DNA from 4 places in the Eubacterium limosum genome. Region 1 is predicted to be linked to each of the others. Evidence: riboswitches for the same ligand, from Rfam matches in the RefSeq annotation. Region 1 holds a riboswitch; each other region holds the start of a gene.
What was found. Region 1 has a riboswitch for cobalamin ahead of hemA (glutamyl-tRNA reductase). Riboswitches for the same ligand answer to the same signal wherever they lie in the genome.
Positions count from the first base shown of each region.

Region 2: it holds a riboswitch for cobalamin, as region 1 does, so the genes downstream of both, B2M23_RS12995 (DUF2284 domain-containing protein) here and hemA (glutamyl-tRNA reductase) in region 1, are expected to answer to the same signal.
Region 3: it holds a riboswitch for cobalamin, as region 1 does, so the genes downstream of both, B2M23_RS07020 (TetR/AcrR family transcriptional regulator) here and hemA (glutamyl-tRNA reductase) in region 1, are expected to answer to the same signal.
Region 4: it holds a riboswitch for cobalamin, as region 1 does, so the genes downstream of both, B2M23_RS06750 (ABC transporter substrate-binding protein) here and hemA (glutamyl-tRNA reductase) in region 1, are expected to answer to the same signal.

Region 1 is NZ_CP019962.1:2,432,798-2,436,806, forward strand. Features, by position in the region: gene B2M23_RS11500 (GntR family transcriptional regulator) at 1-158, opposite strand, end outside; gene B2M23_RS11505 (helix-turn-helix domain-containing protein) at 805-1,146, shown strand; cobalamin riboswitch at 1,348-1,530, shown strand; gene hemA (glutamyl-tRNA reductase) at 1,697-2,953, shown strand; gene B2M23_RS11515 (precorrin-2 dehydrogenase/sirohydrochlorin ferrochelatase family protein) at 2,950-3,534, shown strand; gene hemC (hydroxymethylbilane synthase) at 3,531-4,009, shown strand, end outside.
Region 2 is NZ_CP019962.1:2,768,169-2,772,177, reverse strand. Features, by position in the region: gene B2M23_RS13000 (peptidoglycan DD-metalloendopeptidase family protein) at 1-1,292, opposite strand, end outside; cobalamin riboswitch at 1,659-1,821, shown strand; gene B2M23_RS12995 (DUF2284 domain-containing protein) at 1,935-2,540, shown strand; gene B2M23_RS12990 (ATP-binding protein) at 2,566-3,096, shown strand; gene B2M23_RS12985 (sugar-binding transcriptional regulator) at 3,079-4,009, opposite strand, start outside.
Region 3 is NZ_CP019962.1:1,507,469-1,511,477, reverse strand. Features, by position in the region: gene B2M23_RS07030 (hypothetical protein) at 1-227, opposite strand, end outside; gene B2M23_RS07025 (CpXC domain-containing protein) at 541-1,182, opposite strand; gene B2M23_RS07020 (TetR/AcrR family transcriptional regulator) at 1,827-2,513, opposite strand; cobalamin riboswitch at 2,633-2,794, opposite strand; gene B2M23_RS07015 (leucine-rich repeat domain-containing protein) at 2,852-3,676, opposite strand.
Region 4 is NZ_CP019962.1:1,449,516-1,453,524, forward strand. Features, by position in the region: gene B2M23_RS06735 (ABC transporter ATP-binding protein) at 1-93, shown strand, start outside; gene B2M23_RS06740 (ABC transporter permease subunit) at 86-892, shown strand; gene B2M23_RS06745 (SDR family NAD(P)-dependent oxidoreductase) at 1,089-1,859, shown strand; cobalamin riboswitch at 1,920-2,099, shown strand; gene B2M23_RS06750 (ABC transporter substrate-binding protein) at 2,211-3,227, shown strand; gene B2M23_RS06755 (FecCD family ABC transporter permease) at 3,243-4,009, shown strand, end outside.

The DNA.
Region 1 (4,009 bases):
AGACGCAGGGCCTTTCGAACGGAATTACGACTGGCACCCATTTGTTTGCTGATTTTAGGTTCAGATGGCAGGGTATCACCCAGTTTTAATTTGCCGTTGTAAATATCATCCTCAATCTTTCTGCAAATAAATAGATACAATGGAATTTCTTTTTTCAAAATACAATCTCCTTTGGGGGTATTTTAATAGTATAACATCATTTAGTAAAAATCACATTTAAATTGAGAAAAAATTATAAAGAAATTCTCTTTTGCTTAACCTTTACCATATCGGAATTAGATGTAAGAGCCTCAAAATGAGGTGTACCCATTTTGAAGAGAATTAAACATAGAAAAAATATTTTGATGGTAGTAGAATACTGAAAATATTCTAAAATGGGTTTTTCACATTGTGAATTCGGGTAAAAATAAAAAAACGAATAAAAAGGATATAATTGGTTGAATTAAAATGATAACTTCAATTGCAGATAAAAAGTTTTTAAATAAAGAGATTGCTTTGACGGGAGATTCGATTTATAATAAAGTATATATATTGGGAAAACTAAATAAAAATTGCGGCATCCGGAAAGTGCTGGCACACTTATCCGGCTTGCGCAGGTGCACAACCACCATACACAACGGCCCTGGGGGGCACGTACCGCATTACTTATTATAGGCTATTTTTGTGCTAAAAACAAGAGGACACCCTATAAATAAGTGGGCTTATTTGTGTTAGCATTTTATAAAAGTGTCATATAACTGTGCATGGTTGGTTTAATCCTGCACAGTTTTTTATTTGGTTTTCCCTGAAATTTAGGAGAAGACAATGGAATCAAGGTTAGATCAAAAGGCAATTGGCCAGCGTATCCGGCAGCGTAGAACTTTTTTAAATATGAGCCGCGAGGATTTGGCGCGAAAAATAGGGATTACACAGACTTTTTTAACGGACATTGAGCTGGGAACCAAAGGCTTTTCTCTTAAGAGTCTTGAACGTTTCTGCGAAGCGTTAAAAATGTCTTCAGACAGCATCCTGTTTGGCAAAAGCCTGGATGAGAAAGAAAAAAACACTGCATTGCTTGATATTCTAGAGCATTGCCCTGATGAAAAAAAGGAATACGCAGAAAGAATGATGATGCTCTTTTTAATGAGCCATGAAACAGAAAACTAGCGTGAATGTGTAAAATGACCGGACTCTGGAAAAAGAGACCGGTTTTTTATTGCCTGTAATCCGATTACAGAAAATATGTAGAATATTCGGTGAAATTGGCAAAAAACTGCTTATTTCCCATAAAAAGGGGTAGCGTCTGAGTCAGATTGGTGATATAATTGGAAACGAAAATTGAATAGGAAAGACTAATGTAAAATCTGTTTTGGATTCTTTCGTTTTTGCTCCGGTAAAAACAAAGGATAAAGGGAATCTGGTGAAAATCCAGAGCGATCCGGTCACTGTAATTCGTTAAGTCTCCTTATGATGCCACTGGAATGAAAACCGGGAAGGCGAGGAGAATATAATGCGATGAGTCAGGAAACCTACTAAACAGAGTGCTAATAATTACCTCCAGGGAAAAGGGAACTTAGTAACGTTAATTTAATTGTGGTATCCGCAGTAATCAGCGTGGATAAATAATTCTGTTGACAAACCTCTTTTTTTACGGAGACGTAATGAAGAGGTTTTTATTTGTTTTGAATGAATGTTTGATTGAAGGAGAAGGATTGAAATGAAGTTAGTTGTAGTGGGGATCAATCATAAAGACACACCTCTGGAAATCAGGGAAAAGGGTGCTTTTATCAAGCGGACCGTAAAAGAAGGTATTGCGAGCCTTCTGGAAGAGGCGTGTATCGAAGAGGTGATCATTCTTTCTACCTGTAATCGAAGCGAAATTTACGTGGCGACCCGTGACGTGGAAGCAGCAGGCCGGGCGCTGAAAAATTTTTATATCGAGGAGAAATCCAGGGAGCTGGAAAATTATCTGTTCTGTGAAAAGGGCAGAGAGGCCATCCTGCATCTTTACCGGGTAGTGACAGGGCTGGATTCGATGATTCTGGGTGAGGATCAGATCTTAGGACAGGTAAAGGATGCCCTTGAATTATCCCAGTCTGTTCACGGCTGCGGGAAATATTTAACCAAGGCTTTCAGAGAAGCCGTCACCTTTGCCAAGAAGGTTAAAACCGTTTATAAAATTTCCGAGACCCCGCTCTCCCTGAGCTCGACAGCGGTTAAGCATGTTAAAAGAACCTATGAGGACTATGCCGATAAAAAGGTGCTGATCATCGGTTCTGGAAAAATGGGGCTTCTGGCGCTGCGTTATATGGCGGCAGAGGGCTTTAACAGCGTCTATATGACCAATCGTACCTATCATCCGGGGGATGAGTACCGTGATATCTATGAGGGCGTCAACATGATCCGCTACGAGGACCGCTATGAAGCCATTGAGGATATCGATGTGATTATCTCAGCAACAGCCTCACCCCATGTGGTTTTAAAACGGGAGCTCATGCCAGAGCGCAAAAAGCCGCTCATGGCCATTGACCTGGCACTGCCAAGAGATATTGAGGAAGCCATCTCGGAAATGGACAGAGTCGAGCTGCTGACCATTGATAATTTTAAGGACATCATTGATGAAAAAATGCACTACCGTGAGCGAGTGGCAGAGAAGATCGCCCTCGAGATCGAAGAGGAAATCGACGGACTCATGGTCTGGATTACCAAGTCCAAGGTAGATAACATGGTGGCACATTTTAACCAGGTTTCCGGACAGCTGGCAGACGAAACCATTGAGATTCTCAACAAGCGCTATCAGTTTGAGGGGAAGGACAAGGAATTTCTTGAAAAAATTGTCCATTCAAAATTCCGTGAAATGGTGATGCCGTCCATCAAACAGCTGAAAACACTGGACAGCGAGGACGATATACTGCGCTTTGAGAAAACACTGGCCTTTTTATTTTCAGGCGGCAATGCGGAGGCGGCTCAATGAAAGGGCCGATTCTGCTCAACTTTAAAGGGAAAAAGGCCCTTGTGATTGGCGGCGGAAAGGTAGGGATGCGGCGCGCGGAAACCCTAGCCGGGTATGGGTGTTCTGTGACCTGCGTGGATAAAAACATGGAGGTTCCAGAAAAGCCGGTTGAGAACATCCGTTATATTAAAGCATACTGCCGGATCGAGACAGCCCTTGACGGCATGGATCTTGTAGTGGCGGCGACAGACCAGCGTGAGCTGAACGCCCAGATTCTTGAGAGCTGTAAAATACGCGGCATCTGGTGCAACGTTTCAGACGACCCGGAGCATTCTGATTTTATTTTTCCCTCAGTGGTAAGGCGGGGAGACTTGACGATCTCGGTCTGTACCGACGGCGCCAGTCCAACGCTGACTACCCAGATAAAAAGGGAACTGGAAGAAAAATACAATGAAAGCTACGCAGAGCGTCTCAGTCTGCTTAAACAGCTGAGGCTGCATATATTGAAAACAGAAACCTCACCGGAGGCAAAAAAGAGACGGCTCAAGGAGCTGACAGCGTTAACCATTGAAGAATTGCAGAGAGAAGTGGAGAAAATATGAAAATAATCGTAGGCTCAAGAGGCAGTAAGCTGGCAGTGGTCCAGACAAACTGGCTTCTTGAGGAATTAAGAAAAGCAAACCCGGAGGTCGATTTTGAACTCAAAATCATCAAGACAAAGGGCGATAAAATTCAGCACAAAGCCCTTGATAAAATTGGGGATAAGGGTATTTTTACCAAAGAGCTGGAGGATGCCCTCTTAAGCGGTGAAATTGATATGGCCGTTCACAGCATGAAGGATATGCCTTCTGCATTGCCCGAGGGGCTGACACTTTCTGTGCCGCCCATGCGGGAAGACCCGAGGGATGTGCTGTTGACACCGCATAAAATAAGCGCTGTCCAGGAGCTGCCCGAAAATGCAGTCATCGGTACTGGAAGCAAACGCCGGATTTATCAGCTGAAAAATATCCGAAAAGATTTTGAAGTGGTGGGAATCCGCGGAAATATTGATACCCGTATCCGGAAAATGAAAGAGCA
Region 2 (4,009 bases), 340 kb from region 1:
TTTTCGACCCGGTCACCAACGCTTACCTTAAATTCGGAGTTATGACCCATTCTCAGGACGGTTTTTCCATCATCCATCATAATGTCAACGCATAATCCGTAACCGCCAAAATCACTTGCCCGGATGACTGTACCACTCTGCGGTGCGTAGATCGGCGTACCCATTGAGTTCGCGATATCCACTGCAAAGCAGCCTGCGTGGCTTCCTGGCTTATCTAAAGCGGAAATATTACCGACTGCCGGTAAAATAAAATTGTCTTTCTTTGAAGACATGGTCGGGTACTGCTTCGTTCCCTTTGAAACAATCTGAGCCACTGGCTCTTTTGCAACTGTTTCGGATAAGGTTGTTTCGCTCACAACCTTGCCGTCTTCATAGACGGTTTCGACTTCCTTATCAAGTTCTCCGTTCACACCTTGCTGTGTAACTACAGTTTGATCAACATATACATTGGGATCTTCCTGCTCAACGGTCTGGAAAGGTATGTCTTCTTTTTTAGTTGATGTTTTAGTCAGATTAATCTTTAAGATACTGGAGCTTGTCTCAGTCTCATTATTCTGGTTTTCTACATTCTCATTACTATTATTTTCAACGGTACCTTCAGCTGCTGGAGCTTCCTCTTGGGCTGGCTCATTGCTTTGGTCTCTCGCCACATCGGCTCCACCACGGCTTGCTACCTGGATTGGAGCGTTCGTACTCTCTTCACTCTTACTCGGATTAGTGTTACCTGTTGCTAAAACATTAGCACATGCAGTTGGATCGACTAAATCATCGATCGAAAAATTCTTAGGCGTTTCTACAACGTCACTCTGGATGTCGCATTTTACCAGCTTATCTGTATCCTGTACGTTACCGATCTTATTAATTGCACCTGCAATAACGGCCTGTACCTGATCAGATGAAGCCAGGTTTCCGACTTCCTGTCCGTCAACCTTCAATTGTACACCATGAACGCCGACCTGAAGGTCCTGTGCGTTCAATGCATCAGTAAATTCTTCTTCTGAAAACATTGGTTTATTAAATGTGATGCTCTTTTTAATCTGTATATCATTGTAGACATATGCTGTTTCTATCGACGTTTTCGATCGCATATCCTGCTCTACCTGATCCAGACTCTGTGTAAACACAGCCGCATCTTTGGTATAGCCTAAAACCTCTCCGTCAACCATTACCTTGTAACCAAGACAGGTTGAAGAAAAGAATCCGAGAAGAAGCGCTACACAGAAACCTGTGAATACGACTTTTTCTCTTTTGCTCAGGTGCTTGGCGTAATGCGCAAGCTTCTTAAAAAACATTTGAAGCTTGCCACCTGAGCGATGGCTTTCGTTGCTAATGCCTAATCACCACCCTCCTATATAATTTTGACCAAATTGTAAAGTTATTTACAATTTAGATATATTTTAACATATCCTTTGGCACTTGCCAATACCTTAACCGAAATTACTTAATATTTTATGAAAAATTCATTAAAATATACGTATTTTAGGTTTAATTAAGGCGGTTCTCGCCCCTTTATCGGATATTCATTATTTTTTTCTTTACAACTAAAACTAAATTAAAGAGGAAAATATTGTTATAAAAAAATAAATTTACGAGAAGTCCTTTATCAGGGCCGAATAAACCTTGACAAAAGAAAATCAAAGGGATATGATAAGGATAACTTAATATTGTAAACATTATGTAAATGGGAAAAAGGTGAAAATCCTTTGCTGTAATCGCAGCTGTAATGCAATATGTCCCCTTATATGCCACTGTCCGCCGGATGGGAAGGTAAGGGGAATGCCATTGTAGAGCCAGAAGACCGGCATAATGTTTTCTTAAAACACTCCGATTTAGAGTTATTTAAGAGATACGTTCCTTAATTGATTTCGTATTTTTTGCCTTCTCTAGCCGGAGAAGGCTTTTTTAATGTACTAAATGAAGGTGAGGTATTCCCATTGATCGAAACAAAAAAACAGGTAGAGCCTGCCAAGGAATTTAAAGGCGACACCGTCATCAAGAGCCTGATGACCCTCAAGCGCCAGCTTGAGGATAAACGTGAGCTGTTCGGTATTCATGAATATGCCTTTGCCAAAACCAACGACCTGCTGTTTTCCATGGGCACAAGACTTTTGTGCGAGGGGAACCAGTGCGGCCATTACGGCGCCACCTGGGCCTGCCCGCCAGCGGTAGGCAGCTATAACAGCTGTGTTGCCAAATGCCGTTCCTACGAAAACGTCTGTCTGCTTTCAACCGTTACCGATTTAAAAGACCAGTATAGCTTCAGAGGCTGGCACCAGGCGCGCATGGTTCACGAGGCCGCCACAGCCAAGTCTGCCCGGCTTTTCAGAGCCCATTATCCAGGCTCACTGGTGCTATCTACAGAAGGCTGTATCATCTGCGACCAGTGCACCTACCCCGATGCCCCTTGCCGTTATCCAGAGCAGATCTTCCCATCTGTGGAGGGCTACGGCATCGTGGTCATGGATCTGGCCAGCAAAACCGGCCTTTCCTATAATAACGGCCCTGAAACCGTCACCTATTTCAGCTTTGTGCTGTTTTAATCCCCATTCAGAAAGGAGAATCGCTATGAACATGACCATTTCCTCCATTCCTGCTGCCGAGCCGTTGCCTCCCGCTTTCACTGTTTCCGATTTTTATGCCCTCAAGGAAAAATACAGCGGCCTAAGAAAAAAGGCAGCCACGTCCTACTGCGCCCTGGATGGCGTCATCTCTCTCTTTCAGGCCATCGCCCAGGAAAAGGGTATTGACTTTAACCCTATGGTTTTCTATCCCATGTCCTCCTTTGTGAAAGAACGGGACATCTGCCGGTTGACAGAGATTCTGCTGGAAAGCGCCTTTTCTGCGGGAGAAAAAAGCGTGGACTTCACCATCAATCTTTTTAACGCAGGCGTTATCTCCCTGTCCATCAAAACCAAACAGCCCTGCAGGCCCCTTTCTCAGTATACAGAGGAACTCCAGGCACTTACTGACGCCTATGACGGCATCCAGGATACCCGCCGAATCGGCGGCCGGGAGCTGACCGCCTTTATCCTGAGGCGCAGCCCCGAAAAGACTGAAGAGTGCTTTGGCAGTGACCTGCTATATGTCCGTTTTTAAAATTTTTTCAGCCGTTTCCTCATCTATGATGAGATGGCGCGCAAACCCCGTATTCAGACAGCCAATGGCCGATCCTATATTCGCTTCAACAGGCACAATACCAATAAAATTCTTAATTTTAGAAAGCGGCGCCAGAGGAATCTGGATGGCAAAATCATCCTCCCCTTTAATCTGCTGTCCCTTCCAGTTAAAAAAGTAAGACAGAATATTGGAAGTAGCTCGCTCCGTAATCAGCCTCCGCCCAAAGCGCAGGGCTGTGGCGTGATCTGGCACACAGGGGTAGCCCCCAAGGGTCACCAGGGCTGTGTCCGTCTTTTTCCACAGTGCCAGAATACTGTTGTAATTATCCGTCGTCACAAACAAATCCCGCTCCTGCTTAGTAGTGGGGAAAGCCGGTGAGATCAGAAAATCCGCCTCAAAGCCCGTTTTCCGTGCAAAATCCGTGGCCAGCTCATTGGGATGGTAACCCTTGTGGGGCACTGTCGCCGTCCCGATCAGGGGGCATACCTTTCCGCTATACTGTCCAGTGAGCTCCCGGTTCGCTAAAATATCAATGACACGGCTGATATTATACCCCCAGCCAAGGCCCAAAATACGGGTTTTTGGGAGAAGCTCCAGAAGAAAATCCACAGCTGCCTCATAAAGGCGCTCCTGGGTTTCATTCTTATCCTCCGTACAGCTCACGACCTGGCAGCTTTTTAAGCCAAACCGGTTGCACAGCTCCCGGCTTTTTCCGATGCTGGTGCTGTCAAAGGACTTAATCTCAATTTTAACAATTCCCTCCCTGCGGGCCTTGTTCAGCAGATTGCTGACCGAGGGACGCGAGATGCCCATAGACTTTGCGATCTCTGCCTGGGTCATATTCTCTTCATAATACATTTGTGCCGCGGTAATAAGGCGGATCAGTTCTTTC
Region 3 (4,009 bases), 930 kb from region 1:
GTCTGTACGTCTGCTGCGGTAACTTTTGTCGGACCATAAAGAATATTTTGTCCAGCTATTCCTTTAATCTGATTTAATAGATTAGCGTCCACCTGCACATAATAAACGTTTGTTGAAGCGTCTGCAGTCTGTGCCGGCGCTGCGAATGTCGGAGCTGCGAATCCTACCATCATTGCTGCTGAACCTAAAAGTGCTAAACCTCTTTTTGCTGATTTTGCGAATGCCATAATTAAAATCTCCTTTAAAATTTATTTTTTGTTTTTGAACCGGGCTTTCCTTAAAGGGATTGCCCAAGGGCCGTAAATGAGATATAATTATGAAGTCTATAGGAAATATCAGACTTCATGGGACCGTTTGGAAATTAGGCCTTCCATCGGTCCTTTTTCCTGCCCTTTTAACGGCGGGCAGGCGCCTCCTTCACACTTTTACCTTCTTCGATAAAGCTCACTCCTTTCCCATTTTCACAACATAATATTTAAAAAATATTGCTCTCTCTATTTTCTGCTGTGCTCCACTCTGGAACAAGCATTGTAATCCCTGCTACGCCAGCGCTTCCGCCCAGGTTTTATCAATCGCGTACTCGCCTTCCTTTTCCTTAAAACAGGGGGCCAGCCTCGGCGAATTGGCCAGGGCTTTGTAGTCAGCAAAGGGGGTATCGATAAAAATCTGCTTCCCGGCGTTGTTGAGCGCCCCGAACACCACTTTTTTCTTCTGAAACTCAAAGCTTCCAAACAGCACCTTATCAATGGCGATGGGAGAGTTTTCAGCCTTCAGCTTTGCGGATACGTCCTCGTATATTTTATGATCCAGATAGGTGATGATCTTATCATTCAGGTTGGACTCAAAAATATGAATTTTTTCCAGAAGGTCCATCACATCCTTCACAATGCGGATCCGGTAATTTGGAAACATCTCCAAAACCTCCCCCGCCATCGCCGCTGTATCAATGTCGCCCATATCCAGAATCACCATGTATTCTTTTTCCATGTCCTGATATTTTAACGAGTAGGGCTTTGAAAAAGTTTCACCGCACTCTGGACAGGTGTGCTTAAACAGCTCTGTTTTGATGAGCTTTGCCTTCAGCGCCTCATCCAGACTGGCGTTTATGGTATCATATCCTTTAATCTCAAAGGCTTCGCGGCACTTTGGACACTCGATGGTAATGGTTTTTGTTTTGGCCATGATACGGCCTCCTCTCTGTTCCTTCTCAAAATTTTGTATACAAAAAGGGGCTCCTATCATAGAAATTCAACTCAAATAAAACCATACACCATCAAAACAATCGCTGTTTTGATCTGTACAATAACTTTGATTATGAATATCTGTGATAGAAGCCCCAGAATAGCCGTAGAGCGTCTATATTTTCGATGAATAACCCTAGTGACGAGGATTAGTTGCATCAAGACTGTAACAAACAGGTTTCCGACTCGTCTTTACCAGTGGTTTCCGGCAAGCATCACGATAGCGGCTCTGTACTAGGATTCACACCTACTTCCCTCAGGCATCTTGATAAACTCTCAAAAACACCCTAGCTGCAGATAACCAGAATGATTATCATGCGGCAATTCATTACAGTTATTATTAAATTTCACAAACGAGTCGTTCTTTAAAGAATAGCTACAATTGATACAATTTGTTGTCATCTCGTTTACAATGCTTATTCTAGCATTATAATTTATTTTTTGCAACCTCTATTTTTGAGTTTTTTTAAATACAGTTGCTAAAAGTACCATTTCAAGGGCTTTTTCAGCGTTTTTTATTTTTTAAAGTTATCCGCTGAAGGGTTTGATTTATCATCAAAAGGCTATTATTATTTTAGACTTATCTTATAAAATCTGCGGCAGCCTGTCCCTGTACGCATCAAGAAAAACAAAACCGTCCTTCATGGTATTTTTTAAAGTATCACTGCTGATATCAAGGAGCCGGAACATATGGTAGACGATTGATTTCACGAGTTTTTTGGACTTAAACGGCAGCTCTCGCTCATAGTAACGGATAAAGATCTCTTTCTGGGCGCCGTAAAAAGCCAGCGTGCAGGCTTCCATATCTTCCTCGGTATAGCTTTTATTAAAATACTCCAGAACAGAACGGCTGAACAGCTTTAAGACCATCATACGCTTTGTTTTATTACAGTCCCGCCGCGTGATCTCATAGTAGAACTTCATCACATGGGGGTCCTCCACAATACCGGTATAAAAAAGAATCACCGCGGTACAGTACTTAACATACTGCAGTTTTGCCTTTTCTGAATTTTCTCCTACAAAATCATAGAGCTGCATAAAGTAGGTATTGATGATCTCATCAACAATGTCTTCTTTTCTGTTGAAATAATAGGTAAGGGTTCCAAGGCCAACCTGTGCGTTTCTGGCAATATCCACCATTCCCGTATTATTATAACCGCGGGCATAAAATAGCTCCTTTGCCTGCAATAGAATATTTCTCTGAGTTTGTATTCCTTTTTTTGTCCGTTCTTTTTTTATTTCCGGTACTTCCATCTCGAGTTTTAACTCCATGGCATTTACTCCTTTTTCCTGCTTAGCAACCAAAAAAACCTCCTCTGATTCAGAGAAGGAAAACTGCGGCCTGAAAAAAAGAAGGCGTCAGAATTGTCTTATCACTCTAAATCGGAGCTTTAAAAACGTATCTCTGCGCTGGTCTTCTGGCTTTACAATATCATCCTTGTCCCCTTCCCGCCATACTGGCAGTGGTTATTGGACAGGCTTTTTGTATTACAGCTGCGATTACAGCAAGGGGTTCTCACCCTTTTCCCATTACACAGGATAAAATCAGATATTTAATTGTTTTCATCATAGCTTTTTTAACGGCTTTTGTCAAGAATCACAGAGGATTTTTACTGGATATAGCGGACTTTATAATCGTATAGCTTACAATAACGGTCGATCTTGGAGCCCTCAAAACAATGTACGGTTACATCATTTCGGTTAAAGAGCCACTCGCCCACTTCATCGGGGTCGTGTCTTATTTCAACTGTTTTTAAATTAGGGCATCCATGAAACGCCCATTTTCCAATGATTTTTACACTTTCTGGCAGCTTTAGCGCTGTGAGCTTCTTACATTTCAAAAAGCCGGATTCATCAATAATCTCCAGACTCTCCGGCAGCTCCAGCTGCTGGAAACTGCAGTTTACAAAGGCTTCCTTGCCGATATATTTCAAATTTTGCGAAAACCGGATGGATTCCAGGCTTTTGCACATGTAAAAGGTTCTGAAGGGCAGCTTTTCGACGGCGTCCGGAAGCTCGATATATGCCAGCTTATCGCAATTGTAAAAGGCATTTTCCCCAATTTGTATAAGCTGTTTTGGCAGTGTTATATGTTCCAGCCCCCGGCAGAATTTAAAGGTGCGGTCTTTTATGGCGTGTATGCCCTCGGGAATCTCGAGCGTTTGTATCCTTCTGCACTCCATAAAGGCGGCTTCCCCCAGCAGTTTAAGTCCTGAGGGCAGACTGATGGCTGAAAGCATTGTGCATCCCTCAAAGGCATGGCCGCATATTTCCTTAACCGATTCCGCTATTCTGACTTCCTTCAGCTTCGTCAGATTTTTAAAGGTATTAACGCTGATCCGTTCAAAGCCCTCCGGGATATTGACGCGTTTTATGTTTGTCTTTGTCAGATCTTTTTTTGAAAAAGTCTCGATTCGTTTTGTACGCTCACTCATTATTCTCTCCAAAATCACATCTTTTATCAGGCTTTCCAGTACACCGCTTTTATTTTAACGGCAGCCGGACTTATATAAGCTTTTACAATATTCGCACGGCCGATATGCCGTAGTTTCAACAAAGCGCTTTCGTCTTTTAAATCGTCATTTTAATAATCGAGCTTATTCTAATGCACTAATTATATTTAAAGAGCTATAAAACCCAACATCAGAACCTATTGTAGTCTGTTTTTACGATTTTTTCAAATAAACGAAAATATTTTAAGGATATTCATATTTTTCTCTTATACTTTTAATCCAAACACAAAAATACATATAGGGGGTATGTGTATA
Region 4 (4,009 bases), 980 kb from region 1:
CTCACCGGCTACCACGCCATGGAGTTGGACACGGTCTCCCAGGATCTGGAGGATATTTTTATGCAGTATTACGGAGGTAAACATCATGCTTAGCGGGCCGCTTTTCAGAAAAACCTTTAAATCACAGCTCAAGATGCTTGTCATCTTCGCGGCCATTATGGCCATGTACATGGGCGTTGAGATCAGTATGTTCAACCCCGATTCCATGGACGGCATAAAAGAGATGATGGATATGCTTCCTCAGCAGATGATAAACGCCATGAACCTGGACGTGGGCGCTGAGACAAGCCTTGTGGGCTTTCTGGGCTCCTATTTTTACGGCTTTATCGTCATCATGGTGCCCATGATCTTTAACATCATCGCCAGCAATAACGCGGCGGCCAAGCTGGTGGACAGCGGCGCCATGGCCTGCCTGCTGTCTGCCCCAAACTCCCGGACCAAGGTGATCGCAACCCAGGCCGCAGCCCTGATCCTGTCCAATATCCTCCTCATGGCCTTTGTGACCGTTATGGGGATCGCGGTCAGCCAGGCCCTGTTCCCGGGCGATCTGGACATCCGCGCCTTTCTGCTCGTCAACGCAGGCGCCCTGCTCATGCAGCTGGCCGTCAGCGCCATTGGCTTCTTTGCCTCCTGCCTGTTTAATGAGAGCCGCCTGTCCCTGGCTCTGGGCGGGGGTTTGCCCGTACTGTTTCTGGTGCTCATGATGCTCTCCGGCGTCAGCGAGGACCTGGACGTTGTGCGCTACACGACCCTGTACAGCCTGTTTGACCCTGCCGAGATCATCGCAGGGGGCGATACCGTGGGCCTGTGCATGGCCGCCCTGGCCGCAGTCTCGGTGGTGCTGTATACCCTGGGTATCCTGATCTTCAGACGGAAGGACCTGCCGTTGTAAATATAAAAACAGACTGAGATCTGAACCTCAAAAGGCTCAAAACACGTATCCAAGGTGTTTTGAGCCTTTTGAGCCTGTATCTTGGGGTATTCTTATAAAAAAGGCACGCCCGGTTATTTTTTGCTGAAAGTGGTATGTACATAAAAAGGGCGCTGCCAGAGGCAGGCCTGAAGCACTGATGAAAGAAGGAGCGATTATGAGAATAGCCATTGTGACCGGGGCGTCCAGCGGGCTTGGACGCGAGTTTGTAAAACAGATCAGTGAACGTGAGCATCTGGATGAGATCTGGGCTGTTGCCCGGAGGCGGGAACGCCTGGAGGCGCTGGCCAGGGAAGTAAAAACACCGGTGAGGCCTGTAGTCATGGACCTGACAGACACCGGCAGCTTTCCGGAGCTGACAGCCCTGATGGCCGAGAAGCAGCCGGATGTGCGGCTGCTGGTCAACGCCGCGGGTATGGGTAAGTTGGGGAACTACGCCGAGGTGACCGAGGCGGACAGCAACGCTCTCATTGATTTAAACTGCCGGGGGGCAGTCGATATGACCCTGAGGGTACTGCCGTACATGCAGAAAGGCGCGAGAATTATGCAGATCTGCTCGGTGGCGGCCTTTATGCCCCTGCCCGGCATGAATCTGTACGCGGCCTCCAAGGCCTTTCTGCTCAGCTATACCAGGGCTTTGCGCTGGGAGCTGTTCGGCCGGGGCATCCGGGTGACGGCGGTCTGCCCCTACTGGATCAAAAACACCGAGTTTGTGCCGCGGGCCAGCGCCAACGCGGACCGTTCCGCGGTGCGCCACCTGCCCTTTGCGGGCACCGTCCAGACGGTTGTGCGCCGCTCTATGAGGGACAGCCGCCTGGGCGCGGCCGTATCCACACCGGGCCTCGCCAGCTTTGGGCTGCGGGTGTTTGGCAAAGTAGTGCCCCACGGGCTGGGCATGGCTTTCTGGAACGTGCTCAGGAAAGTCTGAGAAAATTCAGGCGCCGGCAGTTGACAATTTTGAAAAGTTCGCTTATACTAATATCAACAATTGAATCAAACCATTGAGGGTGCCTTGAAAAAGGAGAATAGGGAAACCGGTGCGAATCCGGTACGAACCCATCACTGTAAACAGGGACGCGCCGCAGTAAACCACTGGCCTCGGGCTGGGAAGGGAGCGGAGTGCGGAGGAGCTGTGAGTCAGGAGACCTGCCTTTAGTGTTACGCGCGTTTGTCCGGTGAGGGGATTGTCACTGAGAGAACCTGAGATAGGTAAATGGGAGCCTGTCGGCATATGTCGGCAGGCTCTTTTTATATGATTTTTTAAGAAAGAGGTAGAAAAATGAAAAGCTTGAAGAAACGGTTTTTAGGGATTGCCCTGTCCGCAGTGCTGGCGGCAGGCGTGCTGGCAGGGTGCAGCAGCGCAGGGGGAAATGACAGCGCCAGCCAGAGCGCCGGCACAGACGGCCATTATCCGGTCACCATCACCACCTACGATTACGACAAGCAGCCTGTGGAGATGACCTTTGAAAAGGCGCCGGAAAAGGTGCTGGCCGTATACCAGAATTCCATCGAGACCCTGCTGGCCCTGGGCCTGGAGGACAAAATTGTGGCTGCCAGCGGTCTGGATCACGAGGTGAAGCCAGCCTACAAGGACGCTTTTGCCAAGGTCAACTATCTGTCCGAATTTAAACCCAGCAAGGAAGCCGCCACCGCTCTGGAGCCGGATATGATCCTGAGCTGGACCTCCCTGTTCTCGGACAAGAACCTGGGCAGTATGAAGGAGTGGCAGAGCCAGGGCGTGAACAGCTACAACATGCTCAACAGCGGCGCAGTGTCCCCGAAAACACTGGACAACGAGTACCAGGATTTTGAGAACCTGGGCAAAATCTTTGACGTGGAGGATAAGGCCGGGGAACTGGTGAACGAGATCAAGGACGCTGTGAAACAGACAGAGACCTATGCCCAGAAGGAAAACAAGAGCCCCAAAGTACTGGTGATGGAGGACCAGAGCGGGCAGATTGTCAACTATGGGGCAACCACCCTGGCAGGCGACATGGTCACCAAGCTTAAGGGCACACTGGCCAGTCCGGACGCGTCCAAGCTGGGCGAGGAGGACGTGGTCGCTGCCAATCCGGAAGTCATTTTCGCAGTCTATATGGACCGTGACGACCAGGACATGGCCACCCAGACAAAGGACGCCATCATGAACAACGCGGCCTTTGCCGACATCGACGCGGTTAAAAACGGCCGGGTGATCCCCATCGAGCTGGGGCAGATGTACTGCAGCGGTGTGCGGACCATCGACGGCATTCACACCATCGCGAATGGGATGTACCCGGATTTAAACCTGAACTAGGGAGCGGGCTTTTTTATGAAACAAAGCGCACTGATCAAAGATAAAGGGCGGCTCCAGAGCCAGCCCTTTTATGTGTTTGTATGCCTGGTCATGCTGGGGCTACTGATCCTCTCAGCCCTGGCGGCGGTCACCATCGGCTCCATGGACCTGTCCATCCGGGATGTGTACAGCGTCATTGGCTACGAGCTCTTCCACCTGGACAGTCTGAGTGCCTACGCCAGGGGCGCGGCCCACAACGTGGTGTGGCTGATCCGCTTCCCGAGGGTGGTCATGGGGCTGGCTGTGGGCATGGGCCTGTCCATCTGCGGCGTGGTCATGCAGGCCATTGTCAAGAACCCGCTGGCAGAGCCCTATGTGCTGGGCATCTCCTCCGGGGCGTCACTGGGGGCGACCACAGCCCTGTTCTTCGGGCTGGGCGCTGTGCTCGGCGGCAGCGGTGTGGGCGTGTGCGCCTTCATCGGGGCCTTTCTGATCTCCATGCTGGTGGTGGCAGTGGCCAACATCGGCGGGCCGGCCAACTCCGTCAAACTCATCCTCTCCGGCATGGCCCTGGGCGCCCTGTGCCTGGCCTTCTCCAATTTTATGGTCTTTATGGCCAACGACCCCAACACCACTCAGCAGATCACCTTCTGGATGCTCGGCAGCCTGTCCGGGGCCAAGTGGGGCCCCACACTGGTCATCTTTGCCGTGGTGGCTGCCAGTACGCTCTTTTTCTGGAGCCAGCACCGCCCCATGAATCTCATGCTCCTGGGCGACGATGTGTCCATCACCCTGGGCACCAA